One region of the Pseudoleptotrichia sp. genome, then DNA from elsewhere that is predicted to be linked to it. Evidence: riboswitches for the same ligand, from Rfam matches in the RefSeq annotation. Region 1 holds a riboswitch; the other holds the start of a gene.
What was found. Region 1 has a riboswitch for cobalamin ahead of ACO5J6_RS05455 (energy-coupling factor ABC transporter permease). Riboswitches for the same ligand answer to the same signal wherever they lie in the genome.
Positions count from the first base shown of each region.

Region 1 (8,283 bases):
GCATGCCCTGTCGAACATATATCCTACAAAGTTGCTTATTACTACCGCTTGAGAAGTATTATCCTGAAAATTATCGGTCAGATACTGTTTTCCTCTGTTTCCAAAAAGAAAGATTGCCTCTTCACTTCCCGTAATTTCAAGGGCCATTTTCAGCTCTACTGCAAGAGACGCTTTCCATGCTTCTTCGGACATAGGTTTTACTATTCCCGTCGTTCCGAGAATAGATATCCCTCCTACAATTCCTAACTTTGAATTTAACGTTTTCTTAGCCGTTTCTTCACCTTTCGGTACAAATATCTCGACATCAGCCCCCATACCTTCAGGTAATATACTTTCGACAGTTTCCCTTATCATTTTCATAGGAGTGGGATTTATTGCAGAATTTCCGGGAGGTATAGGCAGTCCATTTTTAGTAACTTTACCTACTCCTACTCCACCGAAAATATTTATTTCCGAATCATTACGCAAGCTTACTCTGGAAAAAATTTCCAGTCCATGAGTAACATCGGGGTCATCTCCCCCGTCTTTTAAAACCGATGCCAATACATAATCTTCTTTTTTCTTTAATGAATTTATTTTAATCGTTAAAGGTTTTCCAGAGGGAAGTCCGATAGTTACTTCAGGTATGTCATTTTTGTCATTGTCCAAAAGATATGTCAGTGCGGCTTTCGTGGCTGCCGTTGCAGAACTTCCTGTAGTGTAACCGTATCTAAGCTTCTTGCCATGAAAATATACATATTCTTCCATTTTACTTTCATTCCTTCCCTTGTTCATTTTTTAGTATCTTTCTCTCTGATATATTTGGTACAGTATCCCGTGCAGAACCGCTACAGCGACTGTGCTGCCTCCTTTTGTACCGTTTGTTCTGATAAAAGGCACATCATAATCCGAAAGTGCCGCTTTTGATTCAGGACATCCTACAAACCCCACAGGCACACCTGCGATTAATCTGGGCTTATCAACTTCTTCTTTTTCTATTTCCTCAAGAAGCTGAAATAACGCAGTCGGAGCATTTCCTATTAAAAATATTTTTGTATCCTTATCTTTCACTGCTCTTTCTATACCCACCATTGACCTCGTAATGCCTCTTTCTTTAGCTTCCTTAGCCACTTCATCATCATTTACAAGGCAGTAAGCCGAACATCCGAACTTCGCAAGTCCTGCTTTATTCAGTCCTGTAACTATCATATTTGTATCACAATATATTTTACATCCTGATTTTATCGCTTCTATTGCAGAATTTACAGCATCATTATGAAATTCCGTAATATCGGCATATTCAAAATCTCCCGTAGTGTGGACAAGCCTTTTTACAATAAGTTTTTCCTGTTTGGGAAAACGGTCTGCCCTGTTCCCCAGTCCTTCCGTTATCATTTCAAAACTTCTTACTTCTATGTCTTTAGGATCCTTAATGTATGACATAATTTCAATTTCCTCCTGTTATTTTTATTTTATGTATAATTATTTATTATAATTATCGAATTTATAAAGTGTTATTTATAAAGACCTGTTATTATTTTTATATTTCTATTTTTATACTTCCGGCTATCAGTCTTGCTATCAGTTAAAAAAATTTTATTTCCGAAAATATTTTTACAACTTTTCTACTAAATACTTAAAAAATTCTATATTTGAATAAAAAGAAATATGCGGATACCCTGCGAGTAAACTTTTTTTCTTATAACCGCAAGTCCAGTTTCTTCCGTCATTTTTTTCGATTTTATAAAAATGTGTATTGTCTTTTTTATTTTCATTGTCCGTAGAAATCTCCGAATAATGAAACTCATGACCTTTCGTTTTAATTCCCTCTCCCGTTTCTATGTTTATATAGCCAAATCTTCCAATATTCAGCTTGTTTCTCATAGAAATTTCTACATCTATAATTCCGCAAAAATCTCCATAATTTCCGTCAATTAGATTTAATCTTTTTGTAAGATATATAAAGCCCCCGCATTCTCCGTATATCTTTACCCCGTTTTCATAAGCCTGTCTTATGCTTTCTTTCATGGACACATTTTCTGACAACTCCTTATAATACAGCTCGGGATATCCTCCACCGAAATATATCAAATCAAGATTGTCAGGAAGTTTTCTATCTCTCACAGGACTAAACTCCACTATTTCCAAGCCCGAAAACCTCATTAACTCAAGATTGGCTTCATAATAAAAAGAAAATGCTCCGTCCCTTGCTACTCCGACTTTTTTACCTTTGTATTTATTTTTCAGATTTTCTATCGGCTTAAATTCGTCCATTCCACCGTCAGTTTCAAATTCTTCGGCTATTTCATATATTCTTTTTAAATTCAGACAATTTTCAGCGATTTCCTTAAAAAGAATTTTCTTTTCCCTAAGCTCTTCGGAGTCTTTCAGCTCAAAAGCCTGTTTCAGTCCCAGATGTCTGCTTTCTACAGACAGTTTGTCATTTTTTGGCAGATACCCTAAACATTCTATTCCTGTAAACCTTTCTACAGCTTCTTTCAGATTTAGATACAATTTTTCCGATGAAACATTATTTAGAATGATTCCTTTTATTTTAACATTTTTATCAAATAATTTAAAGCCTAAAACTTCAGCAGCTATACTTGTAGAAATCCCCTTTGCGTTTACTACAAGTATCACAGGAATATCCAAGATCCTCGATATATGTGCCGTACTGAAATTATCCTTTTCATGCCCTATACCGTCATAAAGTCCCATAACTCCCTCGACTATGGCTATATTTCGTCCTTTTACTCCTGTTTTAAATATATGTTTCAACGTATCTTCATCAAACATAAAAGCATCCAGATTATGAGATTTATTCCCTGTAAAAAGTTCATGATAACCGGGGTCAATATAGTCAGGCCCCACTTTAAAAGGTGCCACATTCTCAAATGCCGACATCAATATACTGCTGACTGTAGTTTTTCCGCTTCCGCTCATTGCTCCCGATATAAGTATTTTTTTCATAGTAAATTTTTTTCCTCCAAGAATTTATAATAATCATTTTCATCAAGTTGTTTATATTTCAGATAACTCTTTATTTTTAACACATTTGGAATATTTAAATTCAATTTTCTTAAAAACTCAAAATCTTCAAAAACTTCATCCCTGTTTCCCTGTCTGACTATTCTGCCTTTATCAAGGACATAGATATAATCAGCAAATTCATATGCAAAATCTGTATCATGTGTCGATACTATCAGGGTTTTTCCTGCTTCGGAAAAACCTTTAAGAATTTCTGATACTCTTCTCGTATTTTTGGAATCAAGCCACGCAGTAGGTTCATCTAAAATCAGTAAATCAGGTTCCATTGCTGTAATTGCAGCTATAGATACTCTTTTTTTCTGCCCATAGCTGAGATGATGACAGGGTCTATCTTTCAAATTTTCTATATTTATTTCTTTCATTGCCCTGTTTACATTTTTTTCTACTTTTTCTTTGGAATAACCAAGATTCTCGGGTCCATAAGCCACTTCCTGAAAAACTAAAGGAGCAAAAATCTGTATTTCAGGGTCCTGAAAAATTATCCCTACTTTTTTTCTAAGATTTTCAAGGTCCTTTTTTCTATACACTATTTTTTCACCTTCAAAATAGATATTTCCTTTCTGTGCCTGAAGAAGTCCGTTCATTATCAGAAATAAAGTGGATTTTCCCGAGCCGTTTTCTCCTAAAAACAGAGTTTTCTTTCCTTTTTCAATATTCAGGCTCACATCTTTGAGAGCTTCCGTTTCCTTATCATAGGAAAAGGTTATATTTTCAAGTCTAAGCATTATATTTTACCACCAGATATAGATTTATTATAAATATTAATATTACAAAAATTAGTTCAATCCCGATTTTTTTATATTTTCTATGGGAAAAAATAAATTCTTTCCCTAATCTTGACTCTACGGCTTTTATAGAATTTAGATTATAGTAATATGTTTTTTTCAGTATTGCGACTACGAGCATTGGAAATGATTTCATACTGTTTCTGAAAGTACTGTACCCGAGTCTCACTTCCTGTGCATTCTGTAATTTTTCCTTATTATCAGACAACAGAAATATATATCTGTAAATGAGTAGGAACATTTCCCTGAATATTTTGGGAAATTTCAATTTTGCAAATATATAATCCAAATCTATGACGGGTGTCGAACAGATAAGAAAATATACCACTGCTATTGCTGAAAATGAACGTAATAAAAATGCCCATATATCAGATTTTATAAATAACAAGGAAATTACAGTCGTCAAAATAAATAAAGCCGGAATAAAGTTCAATTTTAACAAGTCTGATATTTTTACTTTTACAACAAATAAAAGAAGCAAATTAAATAGTATAAGGTTAAAAATAAATACTACTTTACTTCCGGTGTAAAGTAAAAATATTAATGTCGTCATTGACAGTATAAACTTTATTCCGGGGTTCATATCTTTTATCGGATTTCCGTAAGATATTTTATCTATTAACATTCTTTCTTTCGCCTTTGAAATAGCCTAACACATATCCTATAACTCCTGCACCTATGGCAGCCTGTAAAGCAAACAGAAGACTTTCCGTTTCAGGACCGGGCAATTCTATTAAATTGTTGGCCCAAGGTTCATAATCAGGATTTATTTCTTTTATTATATCTTCTCCTTTATCATCGGAGCCTCCGAACTCGGATTTCACCATAAGCAGAGGTACAATACCTATTATAAGTATTATTATAATCAGGATTATATTCTTTTTGAGTACACTTTTATTTTTATTTTCTTCCATTATGCTTCCACCCCTTTTACATTGTATTTCTCAAGTATGTTCATTACCACATTTGTCAACAGTCCTTCAATAATTGCCAAAGGTACTTGAGTTACCGCAAATACCATTGCAAATTTTATAAATGAAGTTAGTATCCCTCCGTCAGCAGAAGGGTAAGCAAGTGCCAGCTGGAATGATGTAACGACATATGTAGCGAGGTCTCCTACAGATGCTGCTAAAAATACTGCAAGGGTTCTGTTTCTTTTAGCAAGCCCTTTGTAAATCAAATATGATACAATAGGTCCCGCTATTGCCATTGAAACCGTATTCGCTCCCAAAGTTGTAAATCCTCCATGCGCAAGCAATCCCGCCTGAAATATCAATACAATCGTCCCTAATATGGAAGTTACAAAAGGACCGTATAATATAGCCGAAAGTCCTACTCCTGTAGGATGTGATGAACTTCCTGTTACTGACGGTATTTTTAATGCCGAAAGTATAAATATAAACGCTCCTGCCAATGCAAGTGTCATTTTATCCTGCACACCGGCTTTAGAAATATTCTGAAGTTTTCTTATCCCTATAATCCAGAACGGAATACAGATAACAAACCATACTACTACCCATTTCAGAGGTAGAAATCCTTCCATTATATGCATTGAATAACCGTTTACTACAACTAAAAATAGCCCGATTAAAACTAAAAATGATGATGTTCTTTTTTTCATTCTTATTTCTCCTTAAAAATAAAATTCCTGTTTTACATACGAGAATTATTCAGGTTAAAAAAAAATCAGCTGAAAGCCGAATTCAATACACGTCAAAAGCTCTATAATAAATGTTATGCAACACCGTATAACAATACTATAAAAAACTAAATCGCCGTTGATTTATTTTTATTGATGTATATCAAATTTTCCCTTCCCAGAAAATTTTAATAGAAAAATTATTAGGCAAGTCTCCTGACTAACTTCATCCTACTCGTACCCTTCCCAAAATTACATTTCAGTGGTTTTATGTACTTTCGTCAGTTTCACAGTAGTGGGGGCTGTATCGGATTTCAACCGATTTCCTTATTAAGTTTATAAAACACCTATAACTCTATAAATAGTATACTACTTTTTTTTTATTTGTCAAGAGGAAGATAAGATATATTTTTTTAGTCAAATAAATCTCACTCCCAACTCAACTGCCAAACTGTAAACTAAAAACTTATTTTCTGATATTTAAATTATTATATTCTTAATCTTAATCTTCGACTTTTTCGGCTTCTTCTATTTCAATATCTTTTTTATCAGTTTCAAAGCCTTTTTTATTTGAATTGTCCGACTCATTCAAAGGTTCCTCGGGTAATACAAAAGCTGCTATAATATAAGCAAAAAGACCTATTCCGTAGCCCAAAATACAAATGGCCCATATAATTCTGACAACGGTCGGGTCAACACCAAAATAATTTCCTATTCCTCCACATACTCCTGCTATTTTTTTATCAGTTCTTGATTTGCAAAGTCTTTTTTCCATTAGTTTTCCTCCTAATTATATTTTTTGTGAATTATACTATGCTCATAATTCATTGTCAAAAAAATAAGCTTAGAATTGTGCCATATCTCCTTTTTATTTTTTATGTCCAAGATTTTGGTGTAGTACATTGAGGCTTTTTTACTTTATTATATATATTTCTATTATTTCTATCTCTTTTTAAACAAGTTTTTGAACCATGATATAAAATTTCCTTTTGAACCGATTTTTTCATTTTTCTTTTCATCTTTTCCATAGACTGCTTCTAATTTTTCCATAAACATATCACGAATAAATTTATATTCTCCCATTCCTTTCAATACAGGAGTTACTTCATAGCCCTCATTCTGAAGCACCGTTTTCCACGAATCTTCCTCATCAGAAGCCATATCATTTTTGGCATGGTCTCCCGCCACTATCATAAAAGGTTTTAATAATATTTTTTTATAATCTGTTTTTTTCAGTTTTTCAATAACATCTTCAATTGTTACTTTTCCCTCGACTGTAGCTATAAAAATATTATTTTTCCCTGCTTTTATATACTCTTCCTGTAATCTCTGATATGTAACATCCGCAGCACTTTCAGAACCATGTCCCATAAATATGATTGCATCATTTCCCTCTAAATCATTAAATTTCTCATTATTTACTATTTTTCGGTAATCTTCATCTGTTGTCAGTAACGGTTGCGTAACTTTCCCATACTCATTACTAAGTTTTGAATACTCAATTCCTCCTAAAATATGAAGCGACATTGTTATAATTTCATCATATCCTTTATTTTTAAGAGCTTCCAAGCCCTCTTTCTGGTCATATATATGTATCCCCTCTTTTTTTTCGACTATTCTTCTTATAACTCCTGAAGTATAGGCCCTTTCCACTTTTTCGTTTCCATATTTTTCCCTTACTTCATTTTCAATTACATCAAGACATTTTTCTCTCGTATCTTTATGAGATGTACCGAAGCTTGTTACTAATATTGCTTTTTTCATATTTAAATATTTATCTTAAAAACAGAAAATTTTATAATTGAAATCTACAATTAAATTATAAGTTATAATCGAAATACAAAAATAAAATATAGAAATTTAAATTTTTCTTACTGTTCCTACTCTATTTTTTCCTATATTTTCTCATATTTCATTTTTATTTTTCTATTTTCAGATAAAATTCTCCTTTCATAATTATTTTATGTTAATTAGTTTTAGTAATATATTCTTTAATTGAAATTGCCTAAAAACTGACAAAATGACAAATATTTAGCAAATATCAATTTTATTGATTTATAAAACAAAAAATCATTAATAAATTATGATTTTTATTTTTTTAGATATATTTTTATTTATTTTTTATAAATTTACATTTATTTTACTGTATATTATTATATTATATCATCTTTTTGAAATTTACTCTCTTTAACCTCTTTTTTTTTATTCTAACATACAAACATATACTTTATATTATATTTTTTAAAAATCCGAACACTCCGTATACTCCCAGTGTTACTATAGCTGCAGCTATGATCACTCCCAGCAGTATCATAAAAAACGATTTTTTTACGTCTAATTTGAGTAAAGCAGCTATCAATGCACCTGTCCATGCACCTGTTCCCGGAAAAGGTACTGCTACAAACAGCATTAGCCCTATAAATTCTTTATTTGCCAAACTTTCACTTCTATTCAGTGCCTTTTTTTCCAGCTTATCAATCATATTTACCATTATGTTATGTTTTTTCATAAATTCAAACACTTTTACTACAAATAAAAGTATAAAAGGTACTGGCAGCATATTTCCTATAATTGAAGTTATCATATTTGTATACCATGGAAGTCCCTGATAATATCCTATGGGGATGCTTCCTCTCAACTCTATGACAGGAAGCAGAGATATAAGAAATATTCCTATTATTCTCCCTGCATTGGGACCAAATATCGCTATAATAAATGTTACTATTGATTGAGCTAATTTTTTTATCATTATTGTTTATTGAAGCTGTTTTAACAGTAAAATCCATATGATAAAATAATATAAAAATTTATTATATTAATTTCCATTCATTT
Region 1 covers NZ_DBHIXS010000005.1:82,665-90,947, reverse strand. Annotated here, with positions in the region: gene cbiD (cobalt-precorrin-5B (C(1))-methyltransferase CbiD) at 1-774, opposite strand, end outside; gene ACO5J6_RS05480 (precorrin-8X methylmutase) at 778-1,422, opposite strand; gene ACO5J6_RS05475 (cobyrinic acid a,c-diamide synthase CobB) at 1,594-2,949, opposite strand; gene ACO5J6_RS05470 (energy-coupling factor ABC transporter ATP-binding protein) at 2,946-3,752, opposite strand; gene ACO5J6_RS05465 (CbiQ family ECF transporter T component) at 3,745-4,437, opposite strand; gene ACO5J6_RS05460 (energy-coupling factor ABC transporter substrate-binding protein) at 4,424-4,726, opposite strand; gene ACO5J6_RS05455 (energy-coupling factor ABC transporter permease) at 4,726-5,433, opposite strand; cobalamin riboswitch at 5,641-5,817, opposite strand; gene ACO5J6_RS05450 (PspC domain-containing protein) at 5,954-6,226, opposite strand; gene ACO5J6_RS05445 (sirohydrochlorin cobaltochelatase) at 6,394-7,215, opposite strand; gene ACO5J6_RS05440 (COG2426 family protein) at 7,679-8,200, opposite strand.

Region 2 (8,283 bases), on a different contig from region 1:
CCTGCCCCCGAATATATCCTTACGAGTAAAACGAGAGCTTCATAATTATTTTCATCCATTTCAAGGACTGTTTCCAAATACAGTACCGCATCATCATACTTCATATTCTCATATGATTTCTTAGCTTCTACCAATAATTCCCGTATCTTCATTTTACTCCTTTCTAAAACACTATACTGTTTACCAGATTGTCATATTCATCTGCTCTCATTTTAAGAGCTCTGTTTGTGTAAGATGTTATATAGATAAACTTTTCCGTAAAAATAAGAGTTCGTTTCTTTTTTCCTTCATAGCATAAATTCAGTATTTTTCTTTTTCCGTTTTCCATAATTTTTTTATTATTTTTATTTAGAATAAAATCATCATAATCAACTAAAAATTCTATTTCTTTTAAGTTTATAAAAACGTTATTTTCAATATACAGATACATCTTTTTTTCATTTCCTCCCCTTATATTATATCATTTTTTCAGTTTTTTATAAATAGTCCGAAATTCCTTTTCATTTCTCAATTTTCTTATTATTTTACTCCTTTCAATATTATAAACCTCTTTATTGTCCGTTCCTATTTTATAGTCTATATAATTTTTTACATAAATTTCAAAATCGATATTGGCTTCCTGTTTTATCTCATTTTTATATTCTTCGCTGCATTCTATTTCCATATTTTTTGCAATATAAAAATAGAGAAGCTCACTGTATGCCCGCTGGGCTAAAATATCCCTTGCTTTATAATAAGTATATTCGTCCGTTCCTGTCTTTCTTATTGCTTCTTTTTCTCCTATTAAAGGATTTTCCGTAATAACTCTTCCCATATTTTCAAGTTTTATATTTTCTTCCCGCTCATAACATTCAGGACATATTTCCTGATTTTGCAGCGGATAAAATATATCCTTGCATTTTTTACATCTTATGTATCCCGAAGAAAGCAGATAAATATCTTTCTTTTTTCTGTTTAAAGCTATCTTTTCAAGCTTTTCGGCTATATCTAAATATTTTTTATCTATTTTGCTTATGCTTTTTTTTATTTTTTCAATTTCCGAAAAGGATAAGTCTATATCTTCTGAAAATACCTGTTCCGTGTCTTTTTTATTTTTTTCAATCTCATATATTCTGCTTTCTTCTTTTATTATATTTTCTTTTATATTTTCTTTTGCTTCTTTTGTATTTTCTCTTTTTTCACTGTCTTTATTTTTTTTTCCTGTCATTTCTTCTATCAGGTTTCTTTTTATTTTTCTGTTGATTTTTCTTATTTCCAGTTCACTTACTATCTCTTTCTGAAAAATATCATTTATTTTTTGAATAATTATATTCCGATGTATTACAAGACTGTGGTAAATAACTGTATCATTAACATTTACAATCATTTTTCCATTATAAAGATTTTTAGGAAACGAGTTTCTGCCAATTTCTTCTCCCGTAATTTCTGTCCATTTTTTATTTATCTGCCATAAAATATATTTTTCACTGTTAAATAGGGATATTTTTGATTTTATAATATTTGAAACTATATTTTCCGCACTTTTTATATCACTTTTCATCGGTTATCACTTTCCCTTTTTCAATGATAAATTTTTTCCCTTTTATATTCAAATCTTCAGTGGAAGTTATAAAGCATTGGATTTTTTTATTTATAAAATAATCGAGTATACTCTTTTTTCTCACCTCATCAAAATATGAGGCAATGTCATCCATTATAAATAACGGATATTCATTCTTTTCTTTTACAAGCATATCTATTTCGGAAATCTTGAGGGAAAAAATAATGGATTTTTTCTCTCCCTGGGAAGAAAAAGATTTCGCATTTTTTCCGTTCAGCTCAAATATAAAATCGTCTTTTTGAGGTCCTGTCAGGCTATATCCCAATATTTTCTCCCTTTCGCTTTTTCTTTTTACCGTTTCCCTGAATTTTATCATTATTTCTTCCCTTGTCTTTTTATCGGTATCACCTAAAAAACAGTCATATTTCAGTTTCAGCTCGGATTTTGAATCAAACAGCTTTCTATAATTCAGATTTAGGAGAATGGATATATTTTTTATAAATTCCCTCCTGTAAATAATTATATCAGTACCTTCTTCCAAAAATTTTTCATTGTATATATCGTATATTTCTTCATTTGTCTTTTTTTCCTTTATGAGTCTGTTTCTCACTTTCAGAATTTTTTCAAAATCCACTATTGATTTTAGGTAGTCTTTTTTAGCCTGGGATATTTCATAATTAAAGAAATTCCTTCTTACGGACGGATTCCCCGTGATAATCTCTATATCTTCGGGAATGAAGGATATTATATTCAGCAGTCCTACATAATCAATGTATTTGTTTTTATTTTTATTTATGTAAAAATCCTTTTTCTCTTCATTTACATCTATCGCAAGGGCATTTTCTTCATCATTTCTGTTTATATATTTTCCAAAGACGATAACTCTGTTCTTATTATATCTGAAAAGTTCCTTTATTTTTTTTGTTCTGAAACTTTTTCCGGTTGCTAAAAAATGAACAGCTTCGATAAAAGTTGTTTTACCCTGTCCATTTTTTCCATATATTAAATTAAAATTTCTGTCAAGTTCCGTTTTTGTATCTTCCAGACATCTGAAATTACTGTAATTTATCTGTTTCAAATACATACATTACCTCTTTTTCAGAGATTTTTACAATATTTTTCTATTTTATTATTATTTTTTCATCATTAAACTCAATAACATCTCCCGAATACAACTTTTTTCCCCTTCTTGTCTCTATTTCTCCATTTACCTTTACTTCCCCGTTTTGAATAAAGCTTTTGGCTTCGGCTCCGGAAGCTGTAAAATTTGCCCATTTTAAAAGCTGGTCCAATTTTATAAATTCTGTATTTATTTCAATTTCTTCGACATTTTCTTCAATATCATCTTTTTTCATAAAAATTTTCAGCTCCTTCTCCTACTATATTATTGTACTATTTTCTGCTTTATTCTGTCCAGTTCTTTTTTAAACACCGCACTCTCTTCCATTCTGCTTTCTATTTTTCTAATACTGCTTATGACCGTACTGTGGTCTTTTCCTCCGAAAAGTCCTCCTATCGTAGTCAGATTCAAATCAAGTATGTCTTTTATGAGGAACATTGCTTTTTGTCTTGCGTCGACTATTTCCTGTTTCTTTTTTCTCGCTTTCATTTCCGATACTGGAATTGCATATTCCTGAGAAACTATTTCTATTATCTTTTCAGCAGTTATTTTGGACTGCTGACTTCTTATTCTGTTTGCAAGTTCGTCCTGTACCTGCTGCAACGTTATTCTTTCATTGAGAAGTTTTGCCCTTGCGGTTATCAGTGTCAGTATTCCTTCGAGTTCTCTCACATTGGAGCTTACCGAATCTGCTATATATTCTAAAATATTGTCGTCTATTTCTATGTTTTTTGTTTCCACTATATTTTCAAGTATGGCTTTTCTTGTTTCATATCCGGGCTGCTGTATTTCCACCGACAGTCCCGAAACAAATCTGGACTCCAGCCTTTTGGACAGATTTTTTATGTCTTTAGGATATCTGTCGCTAATCATTATAATCTGTTTTCCCGACTCCTGCAACTTATTAAAAGTATGGAAAAACTCCTCTTCAGTATCTCCGCCTCCCCTTGCAAATATTTTTTCAAAAAACTGTATATCATCCAGAAGAAGTACATCAAGACCTCTGAAATTGTCCCTGAAATTTTTTATTCTTCCTTCTCTTATTGCCGTAATATATTCGTTGGTAAATTCCTCGGTAGTACAGTAAAAAACCCTTTTTTCAGGACTTTTTTCCAGAATTGCATTTCCCACAGCCTGCATCAGATGTGTCTTTCCAAGACCCGAACCCCCATATATAAAAAGCGGATTATAAACGGGAATATCATTTTCTATGACTGCAAGACAGGCATTAAAAGCCATTTTACTGTTATCTCCCACTATAAAATTATCAAGCCTGTTTCTTATGTTCAGCCCTGTTTTCATCTTATTTCTATGTTCTCTTATTCTGAAAGTGCTGTCCTGTATCTGTTCTTTTACTTTTATATTAAAAACAGCCTTTATTTTTTCATTGGAAACTATAAAAATATCGTTTATTGTTTCTTCTATTTCATTTTTATACTTTTCCATTGCATCTTTCACAAGAGACGAATTACAGTTCAGTAATAATGTTCCGTTTGATAAATCAGCTGCTTCGGTATTCTTAAAATACATATTGTACTCCACATCATTTACAGTCCCTGTTTTTTCAAAAATCTTCAATATTTTTTCCCATAACTCGGAGGCACTTACTTCCATTTTTAAACTCCTTCAAAAATTATTTGTGATATGAATATATCACAAAAAAATCAAATAATCAAGGCAACCTCTTTTAAACTTTTCCACATACTTTTCCACATAATCAAAAGCTATTTTAGAAATATTTTTGACTTTTCCACATTTACACTATGTTTTCCACATTGGTTTCTTTTCTTATTTCACGAACAAAATTTTTTTTTCCCACATCCAAATTTTTTTTCTTAATTTTTCGTTTAAAAAAAGTGGATAATTATTTATCCACATTTTACCCTGAAAATAACAACAGTTTTTTATTTTACAAAACTTTCGTTTTTCAAACTTCCAACAAAAAAACATCCTATAATAATACTAATAATAAATAATGTATTTTAATATATTATATATTATATACTGTGGAAACAAAAAAACTTGACTTTCAAAATATTTGTGGTATCATATAAAATATAAAAATATAGGTGTTTACAAAACTTAATAAGGAAACCGGTTAGAATCCGGTACAGCCACCTCTACTGTGATACTGACGAAAGTATATAGACCACTGGAGAAAATTCGGGAAGGATACGAGTAGAACGAAGTTAGTCAGGAGACTTGCCTAATATTTAAATTATAATTTTTCGGGAAGGGAAAAATTTAATATATAATTATAGATGAAATATTAAACACATTTCAAAACACAACATTCATTCATTTTTTCGTCTATTCTGGATATATGACCTGATTCAACTTTCCCGGTTGAATTTTTTTATTTACATTAGAAAGATTACCTTATAAAAAAGTCATCCATTCACTACTAAAATCATAAATCTTTGAAAAGGAGAAAGAACTGCCTTATAAATAAAAAAACAGTTCTCACAAAAAAATGAAAAAAAACAAGAAATTTTTAAAATATATTATACAGATACTCATTGTACTTTTCGGAATAAGTTTTCTGACATTCTGTCTTGTTTATATATCCCCCGGAGATCCTGCCGAAGTGATGCTGACAGAATGCGGACATATTCCCACACCCGAACTTCTGGCACAGACAAGAGCTGATTTGGGTCTGGATAAGCCTTTTTATGTCCAGTATTGGAAATGGCTGTTCGGAGTATTACAGGGAAATTTTGGAAAATCATATTCACTAAGAATACCCGTAATTCAGAAAATAGCTTCGGCATTTATGCCTACATTATATCTTTCATTTATGTCATTATTTCTGATGTGTTTAATTTCCATACCTCTTGGAATATTCGCAGCGGTAAAGGAAAATAAATGGCAGGATTATCTAATAAGAATGATGACATTTATAGGAATGTCGATACCAAGTTTCTGGCTCGGACTTGTACTGTTGAGTATATTCGGAGTTACACTGAAAATGGTATCGGTATCGGGAGGAAAAGCCGATTTCAAATCAATGATTTTACCCGCATTTACAATAGCGGTAGCTATGTCGGCAAAATATATAAGACAGATAAGACACATATTTCTCGAAGAATTGAGCAAAAGTTATGTAACGGGTGCAAGAATGAGAGGAATAAAAGAAAGAGATATTTTATGGAAGCATGTATTACCGAACGCAATGTTACCTATAATAACACTTTTAGGTCTTTCCCTTGGAAGTCTTTTAGGAGGAACGGCAGTTGTAGAAATAGTGTATAACTGGCCGGGAATGGGAAAAATGGCGGTAAAGGCCATATCTTCTCAAGATTATCCGCTAATTCAGGCTTATGTCCTTATAATTGCATTTTTATATTTGATAGTAAACATTACAGTGGATATTTCATATAAATATCTGGATGCAAGAGTCGAGGAGGTAATCTAATATTGAAAAAAGTAAAATTCACAGGAAAAAGTATTCGGATGATGATATTTTTTTCATTGGCTGTAATAGTAATATTAGTAGCTATTTTTGCTCCCATTATAGTACCAAAGGATCCTTTTAAAGCTGTAGCTCCCAGCTTGCAGGCTCCGTCCAGGGAGTATATTTTCGGAACGGATCAGCTCGGAAGAGATTTATTTTCAAGAATTATATATGGTTCCAGATATTCGATATTTATGACTTTGACTTTAATTTTTATAGTCTTTGCTGTAGGTACAGTACTGGGAGTAATAGCCGGTTATTTCGGAGGAATAGTGGATACTGTAATAATGAGACTTGGAGATATGATGATAGCATTTCCGGGACTCATACTTGCCATAGCCATAGCAGGACTCTTAAGTCCAAATGTAAAAAATTCAATTATAGCCATAGCTATAGTTACTTGGATAAAATATGCAAGACTTTCGAGGAGCATGGTACTGAAAATAAAGCAGGAACTGTATGTGAAAGCTGCAAAAATAACAGGAAGTAGAGATTATTCAATAATATTCAAATATATAATGCCCAATATGATAACTACTATGATAGTAACGGCTGTTTCAGATATGGGAACTTTGATGCTTGAAATAGCGGCTCTTTCATTTTTAGGATTTGGAGCTCAGCCTCCGATACCTGAATGGGGAGCAATGCTCAATGAAGGAAGGGAGACTTATACAAGAGCTCCTTGGACGATGATTTATCCGGGTCTTGCCATAGTAACGGTAGTAATTATTTTCAATATGTTGGGAGACTCTGTAAGGGATTTAGTGGATATAAAAAATGAATAATATAAATTATAAATAATATAAAATTATCTATTATTCTGTCTTGATATGAAATACGGAATTTATTATAAAAATTTAGGTTTTATGACATATTTATGACATATTTTTATTATAATTTATAAATAAAATTTATATAAAAAATAAAAAATTAATATAATAAAGGAGAAAAGAATGTTGAAAAATCGAAAAAATAGATTTTTAATTTTAATTGCAGTATTATTTACGTTGTTTGTAGCATGTGGTGGAGGAAATAAAGAGGGAAACTCCGGAAATAATAGTGGAAATCCTGATGAACTCGTAGTAGGAGTAACTTCATTTGCTGACACTTTGGAACCTACAGATCAGTATTTCAGCTGGGTTGTAACTCGTTACGGAGTAGGAGAAAATCTGACAAGTTTTGACGATAAAGGAAACTTGCAGCCGTTGCTTGCTGAAAGCTGGAAATTGAGTGATGATAAGTTGGAATGGACTTTTAAAATAAGAGACGGAGTAACTTTCTCCAACGGAAATCCATTGACAGCGGAAGCGGTAAAAAAATCGATAGAAAGAGTGTTTGAAAAAAATAAAAGGGCTGAATCTTTCTTTACATACACTTCAATAGAAGCTGACGGACAAAATTTAAAAATAAAAACAAAAGAACCTGTGGCAATATTGCCTGAATCTTTAGCAGACCCGTTATTTCTTATAGTAGACACTACAGCAAATACGGAAGAATTTGCCCAAAAAGGACCGATAGCAACAGGACCGTTCATAGTTCAGGAGTTCAAGCCGGGAGAATATACGGTAGTAGTAAGAAATGAAAAATACTGGAATGGAAAAGCAAAACTTGCAAAAGTGACATTTAAAGATATAAATGACCAGAATACAAGGGCATTGTCATTAAAATCAGGAGAAATAGATGTGGCATACAATCTGAAAGTTACGAACAAAGCTGACTTTGAAGGAGATAAAGATATCGTAATAAATGAGTTAAAATCATTGAGATCGACTTATGCCTTTATGAACCAGACTAAAGGTCTGAAAGATAAAGTATTGAGAGAAGCGATAATAAGAGGAGCAAACAGGGAAAATTATACTCAAAATCTATTGCAGGGAGGAGCAACTCCGGGAAAAGCCCCTATTCCTCCGACATTAGATTTCGGATTTAATGAATTGAAAGATGAAAATGCCTATAACCGTGAAAGTGCTAAAAAGTTATTGACAGATGCAGGATATAAAGATGTGGACGGAGACGGATATTTAGAAAGACCTGACGGTTCAAAACTTGATTTGAATTTTGTAATTTATACGAGCAGGGCGGAACTCGGTATTTATGCTCAGGCACTTCAGGCTGATATGAAAGAAATAGGAATAAAAGTAACTTTAAAACCTGTAAGTTATGAGACAG
Region 2 covers NZ_DBHIXS010000007.1:67,467-75,749, reverse strand. Annotated here, with positions in the region: gene ACO5J6_RS06825 (tetratricopeptide repeat protein) at 1-152, opposite strand, end outside; gene ACO5J6_RS06820 (DUF370 domain-containing protein) at 164-430, opposite strand; gene ACO5J6_RS06815 (DciA family protein) at 461-1,540, opposite strand; gene recF (DNA replication/repair protein RecF) at 1,530-2,624, opposite strand; gene yaaA (S4 domain-containing protein YaaA) at 2,662-2,895, opposite strand; gene dnaA (chromosomal replication initiator protein DnaA) at 2,925-4,274, opposite strand; cobalamin riboswitch at 4,711-4,884, shown strand; gene nikB (nickel ABC transporter permease) at 5,134-6,075, shown strand; gene nikC (nickel transporter permease) at 6,078-6,899, shown strand; gene ACO5J6_RS06785 (ABC transporter substrate-binding protein) at 7,068-8,283, shown strand, end outside.
Region 2: it holds a riboswitch for cobalamin, as region 1 does, so the genes downstream of both, nikB (nickel ABC transporter permease) here and ACO5J6_RS05455 (energy-coupling factor ABC transporter permease) in region 1, are expected to answer to the same signal.